2 regions of the Streptomyces sp. NBC_01723 genome follow, and region 2 is predicted to be linked to the other one. Evidence: riboswitches for the same ligand, from Rfam matches in the RefSeq annotation. Region 2 holds a riboswitch; the other holds the start of a gene.
The links. Region 2 has a riboswitch for glycine ahead of gcvP (aminomethyl-transferring glycine dehydrogenase). Riboswitches for the same ligand answer to the same signal wherever they lie in the genome.
Positions count from the first base shown of each region.

Region 1: it holds a riboswitch for glycine, as region 2 does, so the genes downstream of both, gcvT (glycine cleavage system aminomethyltransferase GcvT) here and gcvP (aminomethyl-transferring glycine dehydrogenase) in region 2, are expected to answer to the same signal.

Region 1 covers NZ_CP109171.1:5,610,731-5,621,444, reverse strand. Annotated here, with positions in the region: gene OIE75_RS26160 (ABC transporter permease) at 1-108, opposite strand, end outside; gene OIE75_RS26155 (ABC transporter substrate-binding protein) at 217-2,010, opposite strand; gene OIE75_RS26150 (ABC transporter permease) at 2,081-3,088, opposite strand; gene OIE75_RS26145 (enhanced serine sensitivity protein SseB C-terminal domain-containing protein) at 3,402-4,199, opposite strand; gene OIE75_RS26140 (enhanced serine sensitivity protein SseB) at 4,365-5,141, opposite strand; gene OIE75_RS26135 (AAA family ATPase) at 5,216-5,884, opposite strand; glycine riboswitch at 6,063-6,157, shown strand; glycine riboswitch at 6,158-6,274, shown strand; gene gcvT (glycine cleavage system aminomethyltransferase GcvT) at 6,318-7,451, shown strand; gene gcvH (glycine cleavage system protein GcvH) at 7,563-7,940, shown strand; gene glyA (serine hydroxymethyltransferase) at 7,955-9,232, shown strand; gene OIE75_RS26115 (L-serine ammonia-lyase) at 9,331-10,698, shown strand.
Region 2 covers NZ_CP109171.1:1,264,993-1,275,706, reverse strand. Annotated here, with positions in the region: gene OIE75_RS06110 (bifunctional nuclease family protein) at 1-427, shown strand, start outside; gene OIE75_RS06105 (MerR family transcriptional regulator) at 560-1,243, shown strand; gene OIE75_RS06100 (DNA polymerase IV) at 1,322-2,701, shown strand; gene OIE75_RS06095 (PRC-barrel domain-containing protein) at 2,745-3,122, opposite strand; glycine riboswitch at 3,260-3,355, shown strand; gene gcvP (aminomethyl-transferring glycine dehydrogenase) at 3,532-6,417, shown strand; gene OIE75_RS06085 (TOBE domain-containing protein) at 6,488-6,907, opposite strand; gene OIE75_RS06080 (DUF5999 family protein) at 7,206-7,409, opposite strand; gene OIE75_RS06075 (hypothetical protein) at 7,682-8,266, opposite strand; gene OIE75_RS06070 (glutamate--cysteine ligase) at 8,818-10,335, shown strand; gene OIE75_RS06065 (CPBP family intramembrane glutamic endopeptidase) at 10,434-10,714, shown strand, end outside.

The DNA.
Region 1 (10,714 bases), 4.3 Mb from region 2:
GACGCCCGCCCACTTGGGGACGAGGAAGAAGATGCCGAAGACCACCAGGATGATGACCACGAGCATCACTACGGCGGCGAACAGCCGCCTGATGAGGTAAGCGAGCACAGCTTACGGCCCGCCGCGGATCGCGGGCCGCCGGAGGTCTTCCGGCGGCCCGCGGTCACGCCGCGCCGGCCTTCACCTGCCTTTCGTGCCGTACGGCGGGTGTACCGGTTACTTCGAGGACTTCAGGCCGAGGTTGACGAAGTCGTACATACCGCTGTAGCCGTCGGTCGTGTAGACGTTCGCCAGTCGGCTGGAGCGCCAGTTGATGAACTTCTCGAAGACGAAGGGCAGGTAGTAACCGCCCTCCATCACCTTGTGGTTGATCTGCTTGGCGATGTCCGCCTTGCCGGTGTCGTCCAGGGTGGTGACGTACTTGTCGAACAGGCCGTCGATCTCCTTGTCCTTGATGAGCGCGTAGTTGTTGTTACCGCTCTCGAGGATGTAGTCGCTGCTCCACAGCGGGAGACCGTAGCCCTGGACCGACGGGAAGTCGGGGCCCCAGCCCATGATGATGATGCCGTAGTTCTTCTTGACCACGTTCGAAGGGCTGCCGATGATGCCGGCGGTCTGCGAACCGTCGTACTGGTCGATGTCGACCGTGATGCCGATCTTCTTCAGCGACGCCTGGAGCGACTCGGCGGTGGCCACCTCGACCGGCTTGTTGTTGCGGACCGCGATGGTGGTCTTGAAGCCGTTGGGCTTGCCGCAGGCCTTCAGCTCTTCCTTGGCCTTGGCGACGTTGCCCTTCTTGTTGGCACCGGCCATCTCGTACGGGTCGTACTTCTGGCCCTCGGAGCCCGGCACCGCCGGCGGCAGCATGTTGGTGCCGATGTCGCCACCGGCCTGCGGGCCACCGCGCGCGGTCTGGAGCGAGACGTGGTCGGCCCCGTAGAGCACGGCCTTGCGGCAGTGGATGTTGTCGAACGGCTTCACGCTCTGCGGGAAGACCGCGTAGCGGATGTAGCCGGAGACCGGGTTGTCGACGTTGCCCTTGTGCTGCTTCAGGGCGGTGGTGCGGCCCTGGGGCGACAGGCCGGTCTGGGCCAGGTCGATGTCGTAGTCGCCGGCGATCAGACGCTGGTCCAGCTCGTTGGCGTTGGTGAAGAACTTGATCGTGATCTTGTCCGGGTACGCCTTGCGGACCGGGTCCGAGTCCTGCTTCCACGAGGTGTTGCGGACCAGGGTGAGGTCCTTGCCCGGGTTGTAGGACTGGAACTTGTACGGGCCGGAGGAGAACGGCTTCAGGCCGTACTTGGACTTGGTGTCCTTGTCCTGGCGGACCGGGGACGCCGAGGTCAGCGCGAGCATCTCCTCGAAGTCCGAGTTGGCCTGCGGGAGCTTGAAGACGATGGTCTTGTCGTCCGGCGTCTCGATCGCCTTCAGACCCAGCTTGTCCGCGGACTTGTCCTTGTAGGGGCCCTGGTACTTGTCCTCGGGGTCGAGCACCTCCTTGAGGTACGTCGGACCGCCGGAGAGGACGTCCTGTGCCCACACGCGCTCGATGCCGTACTTGATGTCCTTGGAGGTGATCGGCTTGCCGTCCTCCCAGGTGACGCCGTCACGCAGGGTGTACGTATAGGTCTTGCCGTCGTCCGAGACCTTGGCGACGTCGGTGGCGAGGTCGGGGGTGACGCCCGCGCCCTTCTCACCCGGCGCCGGCGTGTTCGTCACGAGCTGGCGGGAGTAGTACCGCGAGAAGTTCCACATGAAGCCGTAGTAGCCGCGGGTGGTGTCCCACGAGTCGGCGTCCTGGACGCTGGCGAACTTCAGCTCGCCGCCCTTCTTGGCCTGGTCGGCCTGGGCGATCTTGTTGTTCGCGGCGTCGAAGCCGGCCGCGCCGTTCTTCGACCCCTCGCCGTCGCTGTCACCGCCGCCGCACGCCGCCGTGGTCAGCAGCGCGGCGACCACTGCGGCAGCGGCCATGGCCTGCTTGCGCCGCCCTGAGGTGCGTTGGGTAGTCACGATCTCGGATCCTCCGGATTAGATGAGAGACCCCGTGCAGGTGCCACGGGTCGCTTGCCGGTACGGCAGGTCAGCGGGAGCCCTTCGGGTCCAGCGCATCGCGTACGCCGTCTCCGAAGAGGTTGAAGGCAAGAACGGTGATGAAGATCGCCAGACCGGGGATCACCATGTACATGGGATCCGACTGGTAGTAGTCGATCGCGCTCGAGAGCATCTGCCCCCAGGACGACGTGGGCGGCTTGACGCCCACACCCAGGAAGCTGAGTGCCGCCTCGGTGAGGATGTTGGTGGGGATCATCATCGTCGTGTACACGATGATCGGGGCCACCAGGTTGGGCAGCAGTTCCTTGAACAGGATGTAGAAGCGTCCGGCCCCCAGGGACCGGGCGGCCTCCACGTACTCCCGTTCACGCATGGAGAGCGTCTGGCCACGCACCACGCGCCCGATGTAGGGCCAGCCGAAGAAGCCGATGACGAGGATCATCACGAAGAGGCGCACGCCCGTGCCGCTGAGTCCCAGCATCTCGTTCGGCATCACCGAGACCAGCGCGATGATGAAGAGCAGCTGCGGGAAGGCCAGCAGGCCGTCCATGACCCGGCTGATCAGGGCGTCGACCCAGCCGCCGAAGAAGCCGGCGAGCACACCCAGGACGGTTCCGATGATCACGGCGACGATCGCGGACAGGAAGCCGACGAGCAGCGAGATCCGGGCGCCGTGGACGATGCGGGCGAAGATGTCGCGGCCGTTGACCGGCTCGACGCCGAACCAGTGGTCGCCGCTGATGCCGCCGAGTGACCCCCTGGGCGTGCCGAACAGCGGGTCGATCAGGTCCTCGTGGTAGACGTCCGGGTCCTGCCCGACGATGTTGGTGATCAAGGGCGCGAAGATCGCGACCACGACGAGTAGGAGCACGACGACACCGCCCGTCAGGGCGAGCTTGTCCCGCTTCAGGCGCTCCCAGGCGATCCTGCCAAGGGAACGCCCCTGTACCGCCTTGGCTTCGGCGCCGGCAACCGCCGCTTCCTCGGCCGCACTCGGGGCCGCTTCCGCGGTCGGCTCGTGCAATGGTGCCGTCATCTGGCAGGGACCCCTCTCAACCGGCGGTAGCCGGCCCGCACTTGCCGCTGTAGCGGCGTGATCCGTCCGTCGTACAAAGGGGCGAGCATCCACCCCTTGTTGCGGGAGTCTTCAACGCTTTGGCGATCTGTAGCCAGACTTGACGGTGAATGGATGCGCAACCGTGATGCTGTTCGAGGTGTTCCGTTATCCGGACAGTGGGTAACGGGGGCCGGACACGGACGAGTTGGGACAGAGGGGACAAGACGGCGCTTTGCGCCCTCATCTACGCGCGAAGATCGCCACCGGTCACGCCGGGCCGGACCCGCGACCGTCAGTACCGGCCCCCGGCCGGAGGGTATCCGTACCCGCCCACCGGCGCCTGCGCGGGGGCGGGGGCGTGGGCCTCGCGGTCGTAGAACGGACGGGCGTGGGCGCGCAGCCACATGGCGACCGGGTCGTGGACGTCGGTCATCGCCACCGTCGACACCGCGAGCCCGTCCGGCACCGCGCCGACGGACTGCTGCATCATCGCGCGCACCGCGTCGACGGCCGGCGGGGAGGCGTCGTAGACCTCGAGACCGATGGCGAGGTACGGCGCCCCGAGCGCGGGCTGCACCCAGGCGCGGCGCAGCGCGCGGACCGCCGGGGTGCGGTGGGCGTTCTGCGTGAGCAGGGCGTAGAACTGGGGGATCTCGATGGCCGGTTCGGACAGCCGCAGGGGTCCGGCGGGCTGGCGGTCCAGGCCGGAGGCGATCCGGCGCAGGTCCGGCCAGGGGATGCCGACGCCGCCGCCGGGGGCGTGCGGGTTGAGCCAGAGGCCGAAGTGGTCCGGGTAGAGGGCGCGGGCCGCCTCCAGGCCGTCGACCACCTCGTACGACCTGTTCCAGCCGCTGGCCGACAGCTCCTGGGCGGAGGTGACGCACGGCGCGTAGCCGTAGCCCTCGACCTCCATGTTTCCGTACTGGGCGTCCGGGGAGCCGGCCTGGCCCTGCCACAGCAGCATCCAGACCTGGCCGGAGGTGGGGGTGGCGAGCGCGCGCAGCAGGGCCTCATAGGCGTCGTAGCGCCCGGGCGTCACCTGGCGCAGCATGTGCTCGACCTGCCCGGTCGTGGTGCCGCTGGCGCTCACGTCTGTGGCCCTTTCTGGAAGTTCCCGGTCGTGGAAACAGCTTACGGCTCCGCGGGGTGGGGGGCGCCTATGAGCCGGGGGCGCTGTGTGCGTTGGCGGGTGCGGGTTCGTCGTGGCTGGTCGCGCAGTTCCCCGCGCCCCTGGGTTGGCTGCCCTGACCGGCGTTTACAAGTCCCGGTCGTAGAAGGGGCGGACCCTTTCCCTCATCCAGTCGCAGACCGGGTCCTGGGCGGCCTCCAGGAGGACCAGGTTGACCGGCCACGTCGGCGGGGCGGCGGTGAGGGCGCGGCCCAGGGCGTCCAGGGGGAGGGCGCGGGCGTCGCCCTCCCAGTGGGTGAGTTCGACGCCGACGAACAGGGTCGGGTCGGCGGTCTCGACGGCGGCCAGGCAGCGGCGGGCGGTGCGCACCACGCCGGTGGCGGCGAACTCTGCGGAGGCCGCGGCGAGGAAGTCCACCGGGTCGTCCTGCCAGTCCGGCTCGAAGAGGCGGACCCGGCCGCCGGACGCGGGCCCGTCCAGCGGGGTGCGGCCGGCCCGGCACAGCTCGGCCACGGCGGGCGGCGGCAGCGGGATGCCGACCACGCCCTCGGGGTTCACGGCGATGCCGATCTGCGGGGGCAGACCGCGGGCGAACTCCGCGGCGGGGGCGACGGTGTACGCCATCTGCGCCCCGGCGACCTGGCGGAGCTGCTCCTCGGAGCTGAACACCGGCACGTACGCCTGGCCGTCGATCTCCAGGGAGGGCAGGTCGAGGGGGCCGCTGTGCGGGCCGCCGCCGTTCGGCAGGGGGACCCAGAGGACACTGCGGCCGAGCACCTCCACGATCCGCCCGCCGGCGCCCGGTACGCCGAGGGAGGCGGAGAGCACCTCCTCCAGCTCGTTGCCGGGCCAACCGCCGTGCGGGTGGGGGTGTGCCTGTGCCGGGAACCCGGGGAAGTCCATCTGCCTACCGCCTGCCTGGTACCGCTGTATTGGCTGAAAAGGCTAACCCGTCCGACCCGGCTCCCCGCGGTCCGTCATCCGGTGAAGGCGATGCGGCGGAGGGCGTTAGCGGCCGCCCGGTCCAGCACGATCGCCGAGGTGCAGCCGGCCGGCAGGGCGCCCCCGGTCACGGCGTGCAGCAGGCGGGAGTTGGCCGCGCGGTGCCGCAGGAACGCGTACCGCGAGACGCCGCGGCCGCGCTCGCGCTGCCCGGCCAGGGCCTGGTCGACGCCGACGTCGAGGAGCAGCAGGTGCAGGGTGCCGTCGCGGCGGCGGGCCTCCCGGGCCAGCCAGCCGCGCACCCAGGACTGTGTGCCGCAGTCGTGCACGACGACGCCCTCGCCGGAGCGCAGCGCCTTGCGGAGCCCCGCGTAGTGGGCGAGGCGGACCAGGGGGCGGTAGAGCGCGTACGGCAGGAAGCCCGGCATGCGGCGCTCCCAGCGGTCGCGGGTGTCCTGGGAGTCGATGCGCGGGCCGCGCACGGTGCGCGCCATCAGGGTGGACTTGCCACTGCCGGGCAGGCCGGTGATCACCACCAGGTCCCGGGGTCCGAAGAGCAGGGCGTGCGGGCTGTGCCCGTCCCGCTCGCGCAGGTCGCGGACGACGGCCGCGGGCCGCTCGGCGCACGACTGCGGGGCCGGGGCGGAGGGCTGCTCGGGCAGCGCGAGGCCCGAGGTCGTGGCGTAGGCCGTGGTCCTGTTCACCGTGATCGTCTCCCCTGGGGCGGTTCACGAGTTCCCATCCCCGTCGAGTGTAAAGAGAAGGTAATGCGCAGGTCTCGCGATTTCGTTCGCTTACTGCCACAAGCCGGTTACAGATCACGGTCTGCCACGAATCGGCCGGTCGTGCAATGATGGCGGCGCCAACTGCATACCGGCCGTTTGAATCCGCGCGGGAGAGTCCCCGGCCACGCCGGGGCGCCGAAGGAGCAAGTCCCTCCCTTGAATCTCTCAGGCCCCCGTTACCGCGCGGGCGAGGCACATCTGAAAAGCGGGCCGCCGTCCGACGGCTGCCCCACCCAAGGTGCAAGCCCTGATCGCCGTACTCCGGTGGTCGTGGCGAACCTCTCAGGTTCCGATGACAGATGGGGAGGACCGACCTCGCCCGTGCCGTCCTGTCCTGGGAGACGACCGACCGATGAGCAGTTCGAATATCCGCCGTACCGCGCTCGACGCCACCCATCGCGCGCTGGGCGCGACGATGACCGACTTCGCCGGCTGGGACATGCCCCTGCGCTACGCCTCCGAGCGTGACGAGCACGTCGCGGTGCGCACCCGGGCCGGTCTCTTCGACCTCTCGCACATGGGCGAGATCACCGTCACCGGGCCGCAGGCCGCCGCGCTGCTGGACTTCGCGCTGGTCGGCAACATCGGCGGCGTGAAGCCGGGCCGCGCCCGCTACACCATGATCTGCCGCGAGGACGGCGGCATCCTGGACGACCTGATCGTCTACCGCCTGGACGAGGCCGAGGCCGGCTCTTCTCACTACATGGTCGTCGCCAACGCCTCCAACGCGCAGACCGTGCTCGACGCGCTGACCGAGCGGGCGGCCGGCTTCGACGCCGAGGTGCGCGACGACCGCGACGCCTACGCGCTGCTCGCCGTGCAGGGCCCCGAGTCCCCGGGCATCCTCAAGAGCCTCACCGACGCCGACCTGGACGGCCTGAAGTACTACGCCGGTCTGCCCGGCACGGTGGCCGGCGTCCCGGCGCTGATCGCGCGCACCGGCTACACCGGCGAGGACGGCTTCGAGCTGTTCGTGAAGCCGGAGCACGCCGTCGAGCTGTGGCAGGCGCTGACCGAGGCGGGCGAGGGCGTCGGTCTCGTCCCCTGCGGCCTGTCCTGCCGGGACACGCTCCGCCTGGAGGCGGGCATGCCGCTGTACGGGCACGAGCTGACCACCTCCCTGACGCCCTTCGACGCCGGGCTCGGCCGGGTGGTGAAGTTCGAGAAGGAGGGCGACTTCGTCGGTCGCGCCGCGCTGACCGGGGCCGCCGCCGAGGCCGAGCAGAACCCGCCCCGCGTGCTGGTCGGCCTGGTCGCCGAGGGCCGCCGGGTCCCGCGCGCCGGGTACCAGGTCGTCGCCGGCGGCGAGGTGGTCGGCGAGGTCACCTCCGGCGCCCCCTCCCCCACGCTGGGCAAGCCGATCGCCATCGCGTACGTCGACGCGGCGCACGCGGCTCCGGGGACCGAGGGTGTGGGCGTGGACATCCGGGGCAGCCACGAGCCGTACGAGGTCGTGGCACTGCCCTTCTACAAGCGCCAGAAGTAGACACTGAGGGCGGAGGGCCACCGACCCCCGCGCGTGTCCTTGCTGCTCAACGGCAGTGTCAGCAGTCCCCCCATTCATCAGCAGTCACCCGCGTACAGGAGAATTCAGGCCATGAGCAACCCCCAGCAGCTGCGCTACAGCAAGGAGCACGAGTGGCTGTCGGCCGCCGAGGACGGCGCCTCGACGGTCGGCATCACGGAGCACGCGGCCAACGCGCTCGGTGACGTCGTCTTCGTGCAGCTTCCCGAGGTCGGCGACTCGGTGTCCGCGGGCGAGACCTGCGGCGAACTGGAGTCGACCAAGTCCGTCTCCGACCTGTACTCCCCCGTCTCCGGTGAGGTCACCGAGATCAACGAGGACGTCGTCAACGACCCGTCGCTGGTGAACAGCGCCCCCTTCGAGGGCGGCTGGCTGTTCAAGGTCCGGGTCACGGACGAGCCGGGCGACCTGCTCTCCGCCGACGAGTACACCGCATTCGCCGGCGCCTGAGGAGTCACGGACGCATGTCGCTTCTGAACACACCCCTGCACGAGCTCGACCCCGACGTCGCCGCCGCCGTCGACGCCGAGCTGGACCGCCAGCAGTCCACCCTGGAGATGATCGCCTCCGAGAACTTCGCGCCCGTCGCGGTCATGGAGGCCCAGGGCTCGGTCCTGACCAACAAGTACGCCGAGGGCTACCCCGGCCGCCGCTACTACGGCGGCTGCGAGCACGTCGACGTGGTCGAGCAGATCGCCATCGACCGGGTCAAGGCGCTCTTCGGCGCCGAGCACGCCAACGTGCAGCCGCACTCCGGCGCCCAGGCCAACGCCGCCGCGATGTTCGCGCTGCTCAAGCCCGGCGACACGATCATGGGTCTGAACCTCGCCCACGGCGGGCACCTGACCCACGGCATGAAGATCAACTTCTCCGGCAAGCTCTACAACGTCGTCCCGTACCACGTCGGTGACGACGGCCAGGTCGACATGGCCGAGGTGGAGCGGCTCGCCAAGGAGAGCAGGCCGAAGCTGATCGTCGCCGGCTGGTCCGCCTACCCGCGTCAGCTGGACTTCGCCGCCTTCCGCAAGGTCGCGGACGAGGTCGGCGCGTACCTCATGGTCGACATGGCGCACTTCGCCGGTCTGGTCGCGGCGGGCCTGCACCCGAACCCGGTGCCGCACGCGCACGTCGTGACGACCACCACGCACAAGACGCTGGGCGGCCCGCGCGGCGGTGTGATCCTCTCCACGGCCGAGCTGGCCAAGAAGATCAACTCTGCGGTCTTCCCCGGTCAGCAGGGTGGACCGCTGGAGCACGTGGTCGCCGCCAAGGCCGTCGCCTTCAAGGTCGCCGCGAGCGAGGACTTCAAGGAGCGCCAGACCCGTACGCTGGAGGGTGCCCGCATCCTTGCCGAGCGCCTGGTGCGGGACGACGCGAAGGCGGCGGGCGTGTCGGTCCTGACCGGTGGCACGGACGTCCACCTGGTCCTGGTCGACCTGCGCGACTCCGAGCTGGACGGCCAGCAGGCCGAGGACCGCCTCCACGAGGTCGGCATCACGGTCAACCGCAACGCCGTCCCGAACGACCCGCGTCCGCCGATGGTGACCTCCGGGCTGCGCATCGGTACGCCGGCCCTGGCGACCCGCGGCTTCACGGCCGAGGACTTCGCCGAGGTCGCGGACGTGATCGCCGAGGCACTGAAGGCGCCCTCTCCCTTCGGGGCCGCCGACGCCGAGGCGCTGGCGGCCCGGGTGAAGGCCCTGGCCGACAAGCACCCGCTGTACCCGGGTCTGAACAAGTAGACACCGCGTGATCGGGGCGCCGCGCCCGCCACAAGCGAGTCCGGCGCCCCGCCCCGAAGCACCACCCTCTGCACCACCCCCGTTCTGAGGAGACCCCCGTGGCCATCTCGGTCTTCGACCTGTTCTCGATCGGCATCGGCCCGTCGAGCTCGCACACGGTCGGCCCGATGCGCGCGGCCCGCATGTTCGCCCGCCGCCTGCGCAACGAGGAGCTGCTGGACTCCGTCGCCTCCGTCCGGGCCGAGCTGTACGGCTCGCTCGGCGCCACCGGACACGGCCACGGCACCCCCAAGGCGGTGCTGCTCGGCCTGGAGGGCGACTCGCCGCGCACGGTGGACGTGGAGACGGCCGACGACCGTGTCGAGACGATCAGGACCTCGGGCCGCATCCGCCTCCTCGGCGAGCACGAGATCGCCTTCGCCTACGACGACGACATGGTCCTGCACCGCCGCGAGACCCTGCCCTACCACGCCAACGGCATGACCCTGTGGGCGTACGACGCCGAGGGCGCCGAGGTGCTGACCAAGACCTACTACTCGGTCGGCGGCGGCTTCGTCGTCGACGAGGACGCGGTGGGCGCGGACCGCATCGTGCTCGACGACACGGTGCTCAAGTACCCCTTCCGCACCGGCGACGAGCTGCTCCGCCTGGCCCGGGAGACGGGCCTGTCCATCTCCGCCCTGATGCTGGAGAACGAGCGGGCCTGGCGCGACGAGGACGAGATCCGCGAAGGCCTGCTGGAGATCTGGCGGGTGATGCGGGCGTGCGTGGACCGCGGCATGACCCGCGAGGGCATACTCCCCGGCGGCCTGAAGGTCCGCCGCCGCGCCGCCAACACCGCGCGCAAGCTGCGCTCCGAGGGCGACCCGCAGGCCCTGGCCATGGAGTGGATCACCCTCTACGCGATGGCCGTGAACGAGGAGAACGCGGCCGGCGGCCGTGTCGTCACCGCCCCGACGAACGGCGCGGCGGGCATCATCCCGGCCGTCCTGCACTACTACGTCAACTTCGTGCCCGGCGCCGACGAGGACGGCGTGGTCCGCTTCCTGCTCGCGGCCGGCGCGATCGGCATGCTCTTCAAGGAGAACGCCTCCATCTCCGGCGCCGAGGTCGGCTGCCAGGGCGAGGTCGGCTCCGCCTGCTCGATGGCGGCGGGCGCCCTCGCCGAGGTGCTGGGCGGCTCCCCCGAGCAGGTGGAGAACGCCGCCGAGATCGGCATGGAGCACAACCTCGGCCTGACCTGCGACCCGGTCGGCGGCCTCGTCCAGATCCCGTGCATCGAGCGCAACGGCATGGCCGCGGTGAAGGCGGTCACGGCGGCCCGGATGGCGATGCGCGGCGACGGCTCCCACAAGGTCTCCCTCGACAAGGTCATCAAGACCATGAAGGACACCGGCGCCGACATGTCCGTCAAGTACAAGGAGACGGCCCGGGGCGGGCTGGCGGTGAACATCATCGAGTGCTGAGCAGAGGGCCCTGACC
Region 2 (10,714 bases):
CCAACCGATCGTGCTGCTGCGCGAGGTGGGAGGCGACCGCTACCTTCCCATCTGGATCGGACCGGGCGAGGCGACGGCGATCGCCTTCGCCCAGCAGGGCATGGCTCCGGCACGGCCGCTGACCCACGACCTGTTCAAGGACGTGCTGGAAGCCGTCGGCCAGGAGCTCACCGAGGTACGCATCACCGACCTGCGCGACGGGGTGTTCTACGCCGAGCTGGTCTTCGCCAGCGGCGTCGAGGTCAGCGCCAGGCCCTCCGACGCCATAGCGCTGGCCCTGCGCACCGGGACGCCGATCTACGGCAGCGACACGGTCCTCGACGACGCGGGCATCGCGATCCCGGACGAGCAGGAGGACGAGGTGGAGAAGTTCCGCGAGTTCCTCGACCAGATCTCGCCGGAGGACTTCGGGACGAGCAACCAGTAGGGTTTCCCCAAATCAGGGCACGCGAAACCACTCTTAGGGTGATTATCACTCGGCGTGCCGAGTGTGGCGATCGTTGACGCACCCTTGGTGACTGCCTACCTTCGAGGAGGCAGGTCAAGGACGGAGGTCGGCGTGAGGATCAGCGGCGACGGTACGGCTGGGGGTGGCCCCGGGCACGGTCTCGGGGCAAGTGGTCCGTACCCTCCCCAGGACTCTCGGCTCCGCGCGGGCGGGGGGTACGCCCAGCAGGCAGGCGCGCCCGATTCCGCTCCGCAGCGGCCGGCCGCCGTGCCGACCAGCGGAGGGGCGGCGTCCATGACGTCCGAGGAGATCGGCTACCGCGGGCCGACGGCCTGCGCGGCCGCCGGCATCACCTACCGGCAGCTCGACTACTGGGCCCGCACGGGGCTCGTCGAACCCAGCGTGCGTCCGGCCCACGGCTCGGGCACGCAGCGCCTGTACAGCTTCCGCGACGTGGTCGTGCTGAAGATCGTCAAACGCTTCCTCGACACCGGGGTGTCCCTCCAGAACATCCGGACCGCCGTCCAGCACCTGCGGGAGCGCGGCTTCCGTGACCTGGAGCGGATGACGATGATGAGCGACGGCGCCACGGTCTACGAGTGCACCTCGCCCGACGAGGTGCACGCCCTGCTCCAGGGCGGTCAGGGCATCTTCGGGATCGCCGTCGGGGTGGTCTGGCGAGACGTGGAGAGCGCGCTGTCCCAGCTGCACGGCGAGCGGATCGACACGGGGGAGACCCTGGTCGGGCACAATCCGGCGGACGAGCTGGCGCGACGCCGCAACAGGGCGGTCTGAGCGGCGCGCCGGTCCGCCCGGCGCGCGGGCCGTCCGGTGGCGGCCGCATTGTCAGTGGCGTAGGGCAGCATCGGAGATGTGAGAACCGCGCCCACGATCCTGCATCTCGACATGGATGCCTTCTTCGCCTCGGTGGAGCAGGCGTCCAAGCCGAGTCTGCGCGGGAAGGCCGTGGTGGTCGGCGGCCTGGGGCCGCGAGGCGTCGTCGCCACCTGCTCGTACGAGGCGCGCGTCTTCGGCGTCCACTCGGCGATGCCCATGGGCCAGGCCAGGCGGCTGGCGCCCAACGCCGCGTATCTCGTCCCGCGGTTCGAGCTGTACCGGTCGATCAGCGAACAGGTGATGCGGCTGCTCAGGGAGTTGTCCCCGCTGGTGGAGCCGCTGAGCCTGGACGAGGCGTTCGTGGACCTGGAGGCCGGTGGGACGGCCTGGGACGCGGCGTCGGCGCGGCTGGCCGGGACGCAGCTGCGCACGGACATCCGCGCCGTCACGGGCCTCACCGGTTCTGTGGGACTGGCCGCCTCCAAGATGCTGGCCAAGATCGCCTCCGAGGAGGCCAAGCCCGACGGGCTGGTCCTGATCCCGCCGGGGACGGAGCGGGCCATGCTGGAGCCCATGTCCGTGCGGACCCTGCCCGGCGTCGGCCCGGCGACCGGCGACCATCTGCGCCGGGCCGGCATCACCACGGTCGGGGAACTGGCCGAGGCGGGCGAGGACGAGTTGGTGAGGCTGGTGGGCAAGGCGCACGGACACGGCCTGTACGCCATGGCCCTGGCGCTCGACGAGCGGCCCGTGGTGGCCGAGCGGGAGACCAAGTCCGTGTCGGTCGAGGACACCTACGACGTGGACATCCACGACCGGGTGCGGGTCGGCGTGGAGGTGGGCCGGCTGGCCGACCGGTGTGTGCGCCGGCTGCGCGCGTCGGGGCTGTCCGGGCGGACCATCGTGCTCAAGGTGCGCAGATACGACTTCTCCACGCTGACGCGCTCCGAGACGCTGCGCGGGCCCACGGACGACCCGGCGGTGGTGCGGGAGGCCGCCGCCCGGCTGCTGGACTCGGTGGACACCACGGGCGGTGTGCGGCTGCTCGGGGTCGGCGTCAGCGGCCTGGCCGACTACACGCAGGAGGACCTGTTCGCGCAGGCGGCGGGGGGCAGGGCCGGTGAACTGGCCGAGGAGCCGGAGACCGAGCCCGCCGCGGAGCACCGCCCGGCACCCGCGGAGCGCCGCTGGCCGTCGGGGCACGACGTGCGGCACGCGCGGTTCGGGCACGGGTGGGTCCAGGGGAGCGGGCTGGGGCGGGTCACCGTGCGCTTCGAGACGCCGTACTCGCGGACCGGGCGGGTACGGACCTTTCCGATGGACGACCCGGAGCTGACGCCCGCGGATCCGCTGCCGCTGGTTCCGTCCGAGACGCGAAGACCCGGCGAAGGGCCGGCCAGACCGGTGGCCGGCTAGCCGTGCGTCGCGTACGTTCCGCGTCTTTCGCGGGGGCGGTGCGTCAGCTCTCCTCGTTGCCCTTGCCCGCCAGCTTGCCGAAGTCGTGGTCGGGGAGCGGGGGAGCGGCGGCCACGTCGAGGCCGTAGTGGTGGTACAGCTGGAGTTCCTGTTCCGGCGAGAGGTGGCGGCCGACGCCGAAGTCCGGTGCCTCCTTGATCAGGGCCCGGGCGAAGGGCACGCGCAGGGCGCCCTCGACCAGCTCGCTGGGCTCCAGGGGTACGAAGGCGTCCCTGCTGAAGAGGCCGGTGCGGATGGCCGCCCACTCGGGCACGCCGGTGGCATCGTCGAGGTACACCTCGTCCACGGTGCCGATCCTGGTGCCGTCGCGGTCGAATGCCTTGCGGCCTATCAGGTTCCGCGGGTCGATGTCAGTACGCACGGGCCCTCCACTTGGTCGCACTGGAATCGCACACCAGCCGCCGAATCATCCGTAAGTACTACAAAAAACTACATATGGCCGGTCGGCCACTCGAAGGTTCGTGCCGCGGGCTCGCTGGTACGCTGGCAAACGGCTGCTGACCCCGCGCGGGAGAGTCCTCCGGACATCATCGGAGGCGCCGAAGGAGCAAATCCTCCCCGGAATCTCTCAGGCTCACGTACCGCACGGACGAGGTCACTCTGGAAAGCAGAGCGGGTGTCGACGGCTTCCGCTCTCACCGACGGTGAAAGCCGGGACGCCCTCGGGCCGCCCCGGTGAAGCTCTCAGGTTGAGATGACAGAGGGGGAGGCCGTCCGGGTACCCGCGCCGTGGTGCCCCTCGCAGGTCGTCAGACCAGGAGGCCTCCGCAATGACCGCCCACCGCACTCCGCTCACCGAACTCGAACAGGCAGCGCCGTTCGAGCAGCGCCACATCGGCCCCGACCACGAGGCCCGGGCCAAGATGCTCGCGCAGGTCGGTTACGGTTCGCTCGACGAGCTGACGGCCGCCGCGGTGCCGGATGTGATCAAGAACGCCGACGCGCTGGACCTGCCCGGCGCCCGCTCCGAGGCCGAGGTACTGGCCGAGCTGCGCTCGCTGGCCGACCGCAACCAGGTCCTGGACTCCATGATCGGCCTCGGTTACTACGGCACCTTCACCCCGCCGGTCATCCTGCGCAACGTCATGGAGAACCCCTCCTGGTACACCGCGTACACGCCGTACCAGCCCGAGATCTCCCAGGGCCGCCTGGAGGCCCTGCTCAACTTCCAGACCATGGTCGCCGAGCTGACCGGCCTGCCCACCTCCGGTGCCTCCCTGCTGGACGAGGGCACCGCCGCCGCCGAGGCGATGGCGCTCTCCCGGCGCATGGGCAAGAACAAGAAGGGCCTCTTCCTGGTCGACGCGGACGTGCTGCCGCAGACCATCGCCGTGATCCGGACCCGAGCCGAGCCGACCGGCGTCGAGGTCGTCGTCGCCGACCTGAGCGAGGGCATCCCGGCCGAGATCGCCGAGCGGGAGATCAACGGCGTCCTGCTCCAGTACCCGGGCGCCTCCGGTGCCGTACGCGACATCAAGCCGGTCGTCGAGCGGGCGCACGAGCTGGGCGCGCTCGTCACGGTCGCCGCCGACCTGCTCGCCCTCACCCTGCTCACCTCGCCCGGCGAGCTGGGCGCGGACATCGCCGTGGGCACCACCCAGCGCTTCGGCGTACCGATGGGCTTCGGCGGGCCGCACGCCGGCTACATGGCCGTGCACGAGAAGTTCGCGCGGAGCCTGCCCGGCCGCCTGGTCGGCGTCTCCGTGGACGCGGACGGCAACAAGGCCTACCGCCTGGCCCTGCAGACCCGCGAGCAGCACATCCGCCGCGAGAAGGCCACCAGCAACATCTGCACCGCCCAGGTGCTGCTCGCCGTCATGGCCGGCATGTACGCCGTCTACCACGGTCCCGAGGGCCTGCGGGCCATCGCCCGGCGCACCCACCGGTACGCCTCGATCACCGCCGCGGGCCTCGCCGCGGGCGGCGTCGAGATCGTCCACGGCGCCTACTTCGACACCGTGACCGCGCGGGTGCCCGGCCGGGCCGACGCGATCGTGCACGCCGCCCGCGCGAACGGCATCAACCTGCGGCTCGTCGATGCCGACCACGTCTCCTTCGCCTGCGACGAGACCACCACGCGCGCCCAGGTCGGCGGCGTGTGGCACGCCTTCGGCGTCGAGGGCGACATCGAGGTGCTGGACGGGGAGACCGCGGAGACGTTGCCCGAGGCGCAGCTGCGCGCGGACGACTTCCTGACCCACCCCGTCTTCCACCAGCACCGCTCCGAGACCGCGATGCTGCGCTACCTGCGTCGCCTCGCCGACCGGGACTACGCGCTGGACCGCGGCATGATCCCGCTGGGCTCCTGCACCATGAAGCTCAACGCCACCACCGAGATGGAGCCGGTCACCTGGTCCGAGTTCGGCGCGCTGCACCCCTTCGCGCCCGCCGAGCAGGCGCAGGGCTACCTGACCCTCATCCGTGAGCTGGAGGAGCGGCTCGCGGAGGTCACCGGGTACGACAAGGTCTCGCTGCAGCCCAACGCCGGGTCGCAGGGCGAGTTCGCGGGCCTGCTCGCCGTACGCGGGTACCACCGGGCCAACGGCGACGAGCAGCGCACCGTCTGCCTCATCCCGTCCTCCGCGCACGGCACCAACGCGGCCAGCGCGGTGATGGCCGGCATGAAGGTCGTCGTCGTCAGGACCGCCGAGGACGGCGAGATCGACATCGAGGACCTGCGCGCCAAGATCGAGCAGTACCGTGACGAGCTGGCCGTGCTGATGATCACGTACCCGTCCACGCACGGTGTCTTCGAGGAGCACGTGGCCGACATCTGCGGCCGGGTGCACGACGCCGGCGGTCAGGTCTACGTGGACGGCGCCAACCTCAACGCCCTGGTCGGCCTCGCCAAGCCCGGACACTTCGGCGGCGACGTCTCCCACCTGAACCTGCACAAGACGTTCTGCATCCCGCACGGCGGCGGCGGCCCCGGCGTCGGCCCGGTGGCCGTACGGTCGCACCTGGCGCCGTACCTGCCCAACCACCCGATGCAGCCCGCGGCAGGCCCGCAGACGGGCGTCGGACCGATCTCGGCCGCCCCGTGGGGCTCGGCCGGCATCCTGCCGATCTCCTGGTCGTACGTGCGGCTGATGGGCGGCGAGGGCCTCAAGCGCGCCACGCAGGTGGCCGTGCTGTCCGCCAACTACATCGCCAAGCGGCTGGAGCCGCACTTCCCGGTGCTGTACACCGGCCCCGGCGGGCTGGTCGCGCACGAGTGCATCATCGACCTGCGCCCGCTGACCAAGGCGACCGGCGTGAGCGTCGACGACGTCGCCAAGCGGCTGATCGACTACGGCTTCCACGCGCCGACGATGTCCTTCCCGGTGGCCGGCACGCTGATGATCGAGCCGACCGAGTCCGAGGACCTGGCCGAGCTGGACCGGTTCTGCGAGGCGATGATCGCCATCCGCGCGGAGATCGAGAAGGTCGGCTCCGGCGCCTGGCCCGCCGACGACAACCCGCTGGGGAGGGCGCCGCACACCGCCGCGGCCCTGGGCGGTGCGTGGGAGCACGCGTACACGCGCGAGGAGGCCGTCTTCCCGGCCGGGGTGTCCGCCGCCGACAAGTACTGGCCGCCGGTGCGCCGCATCGACCAGGCCTTCGGTGACCGGAACCTCGTCTGCTCCTGCCCGCCGCTGGACGCCTACGAGGACTGATCCCCCAGACGCCCGTTACGACAGGAGGCTCCGTACCGCCCATCGGGTCGGTACGGAGCCTCCTGTCGTGTCAGGCGGTCGCGAGCGACACCTCCGTCGACTTGATCAGCGCGACGACGGGAGCGCCGACGGACAGGCCCAGGTCCTCGGCGGCCTCGTTGGTGACGACGGCGGTCAGCGCGCCGCCCTCGACGGCGATCCCGACGGACGCCATCGCACCCCCTGTGGTGAGTGCGGTGACGGTGCCGGGCAGCCGGTTGCGGATCGAGAGGCTCTCGACGCGCCCGGTGGCCAGGGCGACCTCCGTGGACTTCACCAGGGCCCGGACGGCGGTCCCCGCGGCGAGCGCCAGGTCGTCGGCGGCGTCCCGGGTGATCGCCGAGGTGAGGTCCTGGCCGCCGGAGAGGCGGACCTTGACCGTCGCCATGGCCTCGCCCGGGGTGACGGTGGTGACGGTGCCGGGGAGCTGGTTGCGGATGCTCAGGCTCATGGGCGGCACCGTAGCCCTGGGATGGAAGCTGTGCAGGGCACCCGGGGCGTTGGGTGTAACGCGATACAGCGCCAGGATGTCGTGTGGCGGGGTGTATACGGGGTGCCCCACCACCCAGCCGTCACCCCTCCCGGTGGGCGGGCCCGAGGCTTGGGGGAGGCGGCCATGACCGCGTCGGCACGGCGGATTACGGGGAGTGATCAGCCTTGGACACGCGTCGGGGCCGGTTCGCAACCGTGGCTGCGGGCCGGCCCCATGGTGCGCCGGGCGGAGTGATGTCACCCCGGCCGGCGGGTGCTCAGGCGGCGGTGATCAGACCCGCGCCGACGGGGCGGTGCGGGGCGATGATCTGGCCGTCCGGCAGAAGCTCACCGGTGTCCTCGAAGAGGACGACGCCGTTGCACAGCAGGCTCCAGCCCTGCTCCGGGTGGTGCGCCACGAGGCGGGCGGATTCCCGGTCGGCGGAGTCGGCTGACGGGCACGGTGGCTGGTGCTGACACATGAGTGGGGTCTCTCGGTCTGTGGTGATGGGTGAGTCTGCTGTCTTGTCTGTCCCGCGGCGTGAAGCGTTGTTCATGGCCGCCCCCCGTATGTTTAAGTCGGTCCGAACCCAGTGTTGCCCCACGGGCGCCGATCCGCAGGTATTTCGCAGCACCGCTTCTCACAGGTTGATGACGCATCACCCGCGCGGACGGTTCAGCCCAACTGCACTGTCACTTCGGGTGGTTCGGCATGGCCGAATGGGACTAGTCCGCGCGGGTGGAACGATGCGGGTCAGGCGGGCGAGCCCAGCAGCCCCGTCGGCGTCACCCGGTGCGTGAGGACCGGCAGCAGCTCGGCGACCCGGTGCGGACGGTGGGCCGCGATGCCCGGAGGCGCGGGCGCCAGCGGAATCAGCAGGTCGGCGGCGGCGGGGTGCCCGGCGGCGGCGTCCGCGGCGCAGTCGCCGTGCAGCCACAGCGTGAGCATGTACAGCTCGGGGACCGACAGCAGACGCGGCTGGTAGGACTGGGGCACCGACTCGGCCTGCCGCAGCGCGCGTTCGGTCGAGGCGACGTAGGGGCCCTCGAAGAAGTGCGAGAACGCCCAGCCGTCCGGGGTCAGCATGGTCTCCGCGGCCGCCACCGCCCGTTCGCCGCAGCGGATCAGGAACCGCCACCCGGCCAGCCGCGTCCCCGTCGCGCCGTCCGCCGTGACCCGGTCCAGGACGTGCACGGGCAGCGGCAGTTCGGGCGCGACGGGGCCCTGGGCGCCGAGCAGCGAGGGAGTCCGGGCCTCCCGGACCGCGGTGGGCGAGGAGAGGGCGGTGAGGACGGAGCGCAGGGCGGGCGCGGGGGCCGGCGGGACACGCAGGGGCATGGTGGGTCGCCTCTCATTCGAAGGCACGGTGGCGCGAGGGCGGAGCGGGGCGGACGACGCTGTCAGCTCACGGGGCTGGGGAGGCAGGGGCCGGGGTCCGGGAACCGAGAAGGGGGTGAGGTCTGCCGCGTGTCAGCTCGACGACGGCATCCTTCGACCGTGGGCGCCGGTCTTCTGCCTTGTTCGCGGAGTTTATACGACACGTGTTCAGACTGTGTTTCGGCTAGCCGATACCGGCAACCAGTACAAGGTTGCATTCGGTCGTGGAGATGCGGGATTTCTCCGGATTTCGAGGCGGGTGCACGACGGTGACCTCGGGGAATGTTCACCGAGCGGTCGGCCAATTGTCGTCGGCGTTTTTCACGAGTTACCCGACCCGGAAACTGCTCCACGCGCCATGCCTGGTGAATGTGCCACCGGTCACATCGGCACAGCGTAGCGGGTGCCGGGCCGCCGCGGGACGTTATCGATCGCTTCGGCTGGGCATCATCCAACCTGACCGGCCACCGGCGGCCGGATCTTCGACTGCCGCTCTCAGAAGGGAAGCTTCCATGGGGGAGAAGGTCGTGGCAGGTCAGTTCGACCTGTCCGATCGCCAGCGCTACCGCGAGAAGCTGCAGCGGTGCCTGACGGGTCTGGAGCGGCTTCTGGCGGAGAAGCGGTTCGACGAACCGAAGAACCTGATGGGGCTGGAGATCGAATTGAATCTCGTCGGTGCGGACGGGATGCCGAAAATGTTGAATGCGCAAGTCCTCGAACGCATCGCGAGTCGGGACTTCCAGACAGAACTCGCCATGTTCAACCTGGAAGTCAACATCGCTCCCCACCGGTTGGGTGGCCGGGTATTCGACCGGCTCGCCGAGGAGATCCGTACGTCCCTGGCATATGCGGACCGCAAGGCCGGCGAGGTCGACGCGGGAATCGCGATGATCGGAATTCTGCCGACGCTGGACCGGGACGATCTCGTTTCCTCCAACCTCTCCGCCGTGGACCGCTACGCCCTGCTCAACGACCAGATCGTGGCCGCCCGCGGCGAGGACTTCACCCTCGACATCGAGGGGGTCGAGCGTCTGACCTGCACCTCCAAGTCCATCGCGCCGGAGGCCGCCTGCACCTCGGTGCAACTGCACCTCCAGGTCACCCCGGACCGCTTCGCCGACGTGTGGAACGCGGCCCAGGCGGTCACCGCCGCGCAGATCGCCGTCGGCGCCAACGCGCCGTTCCTGTTCGGCCGCGAGCTGTGGCGCGAGTCGCGCCCTCCGCTGTTCCAGCAGTCCACCGACACCCGCCCGCCCGAGCTCCAGGCCCAGGGCGTCCGGCCGCGCACCTGGTTCGGGGAGCGCTGGGTGACCTCGGCCTACGACCTGTTCGAGGAGAACCGGCGGTACTTCCCGGCGCTGCTGCCGATCTGCGACGACGAGGACCCGCTGGAGGTCCTGGACGCCGGGGGAGTGCCCTCGCTCGCCGAACTCGTCCTGCACAACGGCACCGTCTACCGCTGGAACCGCCCCGTCTACGACATCGCCGACGGCGTCCCCCACCTGCGGGTGGAGAACCGCGTCCTGCCCGCCGGACCCACCGTCACCGACGTCATCGCCAACGCGGCCTTCTACTACGGTGTGGTGCGCGCGCTCGCCGAGGAGCCCCGGCCGGTGTGGACCCGGCTGCCGTTCGAGGCCGCCGCCGCCAACTTCGAGGCCGCGTGCCGGCACGGCATCGACGCCCGCTTCGAGTGGCCCCGCCGCGGCCGGCTGGGCGGCACCACCGAGGTCGACGCCGCCGTCCTCGTACGCGACGAACTGCTGCCGCTCGCCGAGGCGGGGCTGGACGCGTGGGGCGTGGAGCCCGCCGACCGGGACCTGTACCTCGGTGTGATCGAGGAGCGGTGCCGGCGCCGGGTCAACGGCGCGTCGTGGCAGGCGGCCACGTTCCACCGGGGGCTGGAGGCGGGGCTGTCCCGGGAGGACGCGCTGGCCGCCACGACCCGCCGGTACGTCGAGCTGATGCGCGAGGGTGATCCCGTGCACCTGTGGCCGGTGGGCCTGCCGGAGCCGGCGGCGCTGGGCTGACCCGCACCGGGCCGACGCCGGGTCGGCCCCGGGCCCCGCCGCGCACCGTCCCATACTGATCGGGCAAGCTGTGACGTCCCAGCTGGAGGCAGGTGTGCATGGCGGAGGCGGGCCCGGTGGACGATTCGTTCCCTCACAAGCCGGTCGTCGGGGAGCAGGGTCCCCCGGAGCGGCTCTCACGGCGGACCCTGCGTGACGAGACGCTGCTCGTCCTGGCGCTGTCGCTGGGCGCGAGCGGGGTGTCCGCCCTCATCAGTTTCATCGGCTCGGTCACCCGGCCCGGCGGGCTCAAGGACCAGGCGGCCACCCTCAACGCCTCCGCCGCGCCCGGCCGTCCCTGGCTGGACCTGGCCTGGCAGCTCTTCGGCATCACCACGGC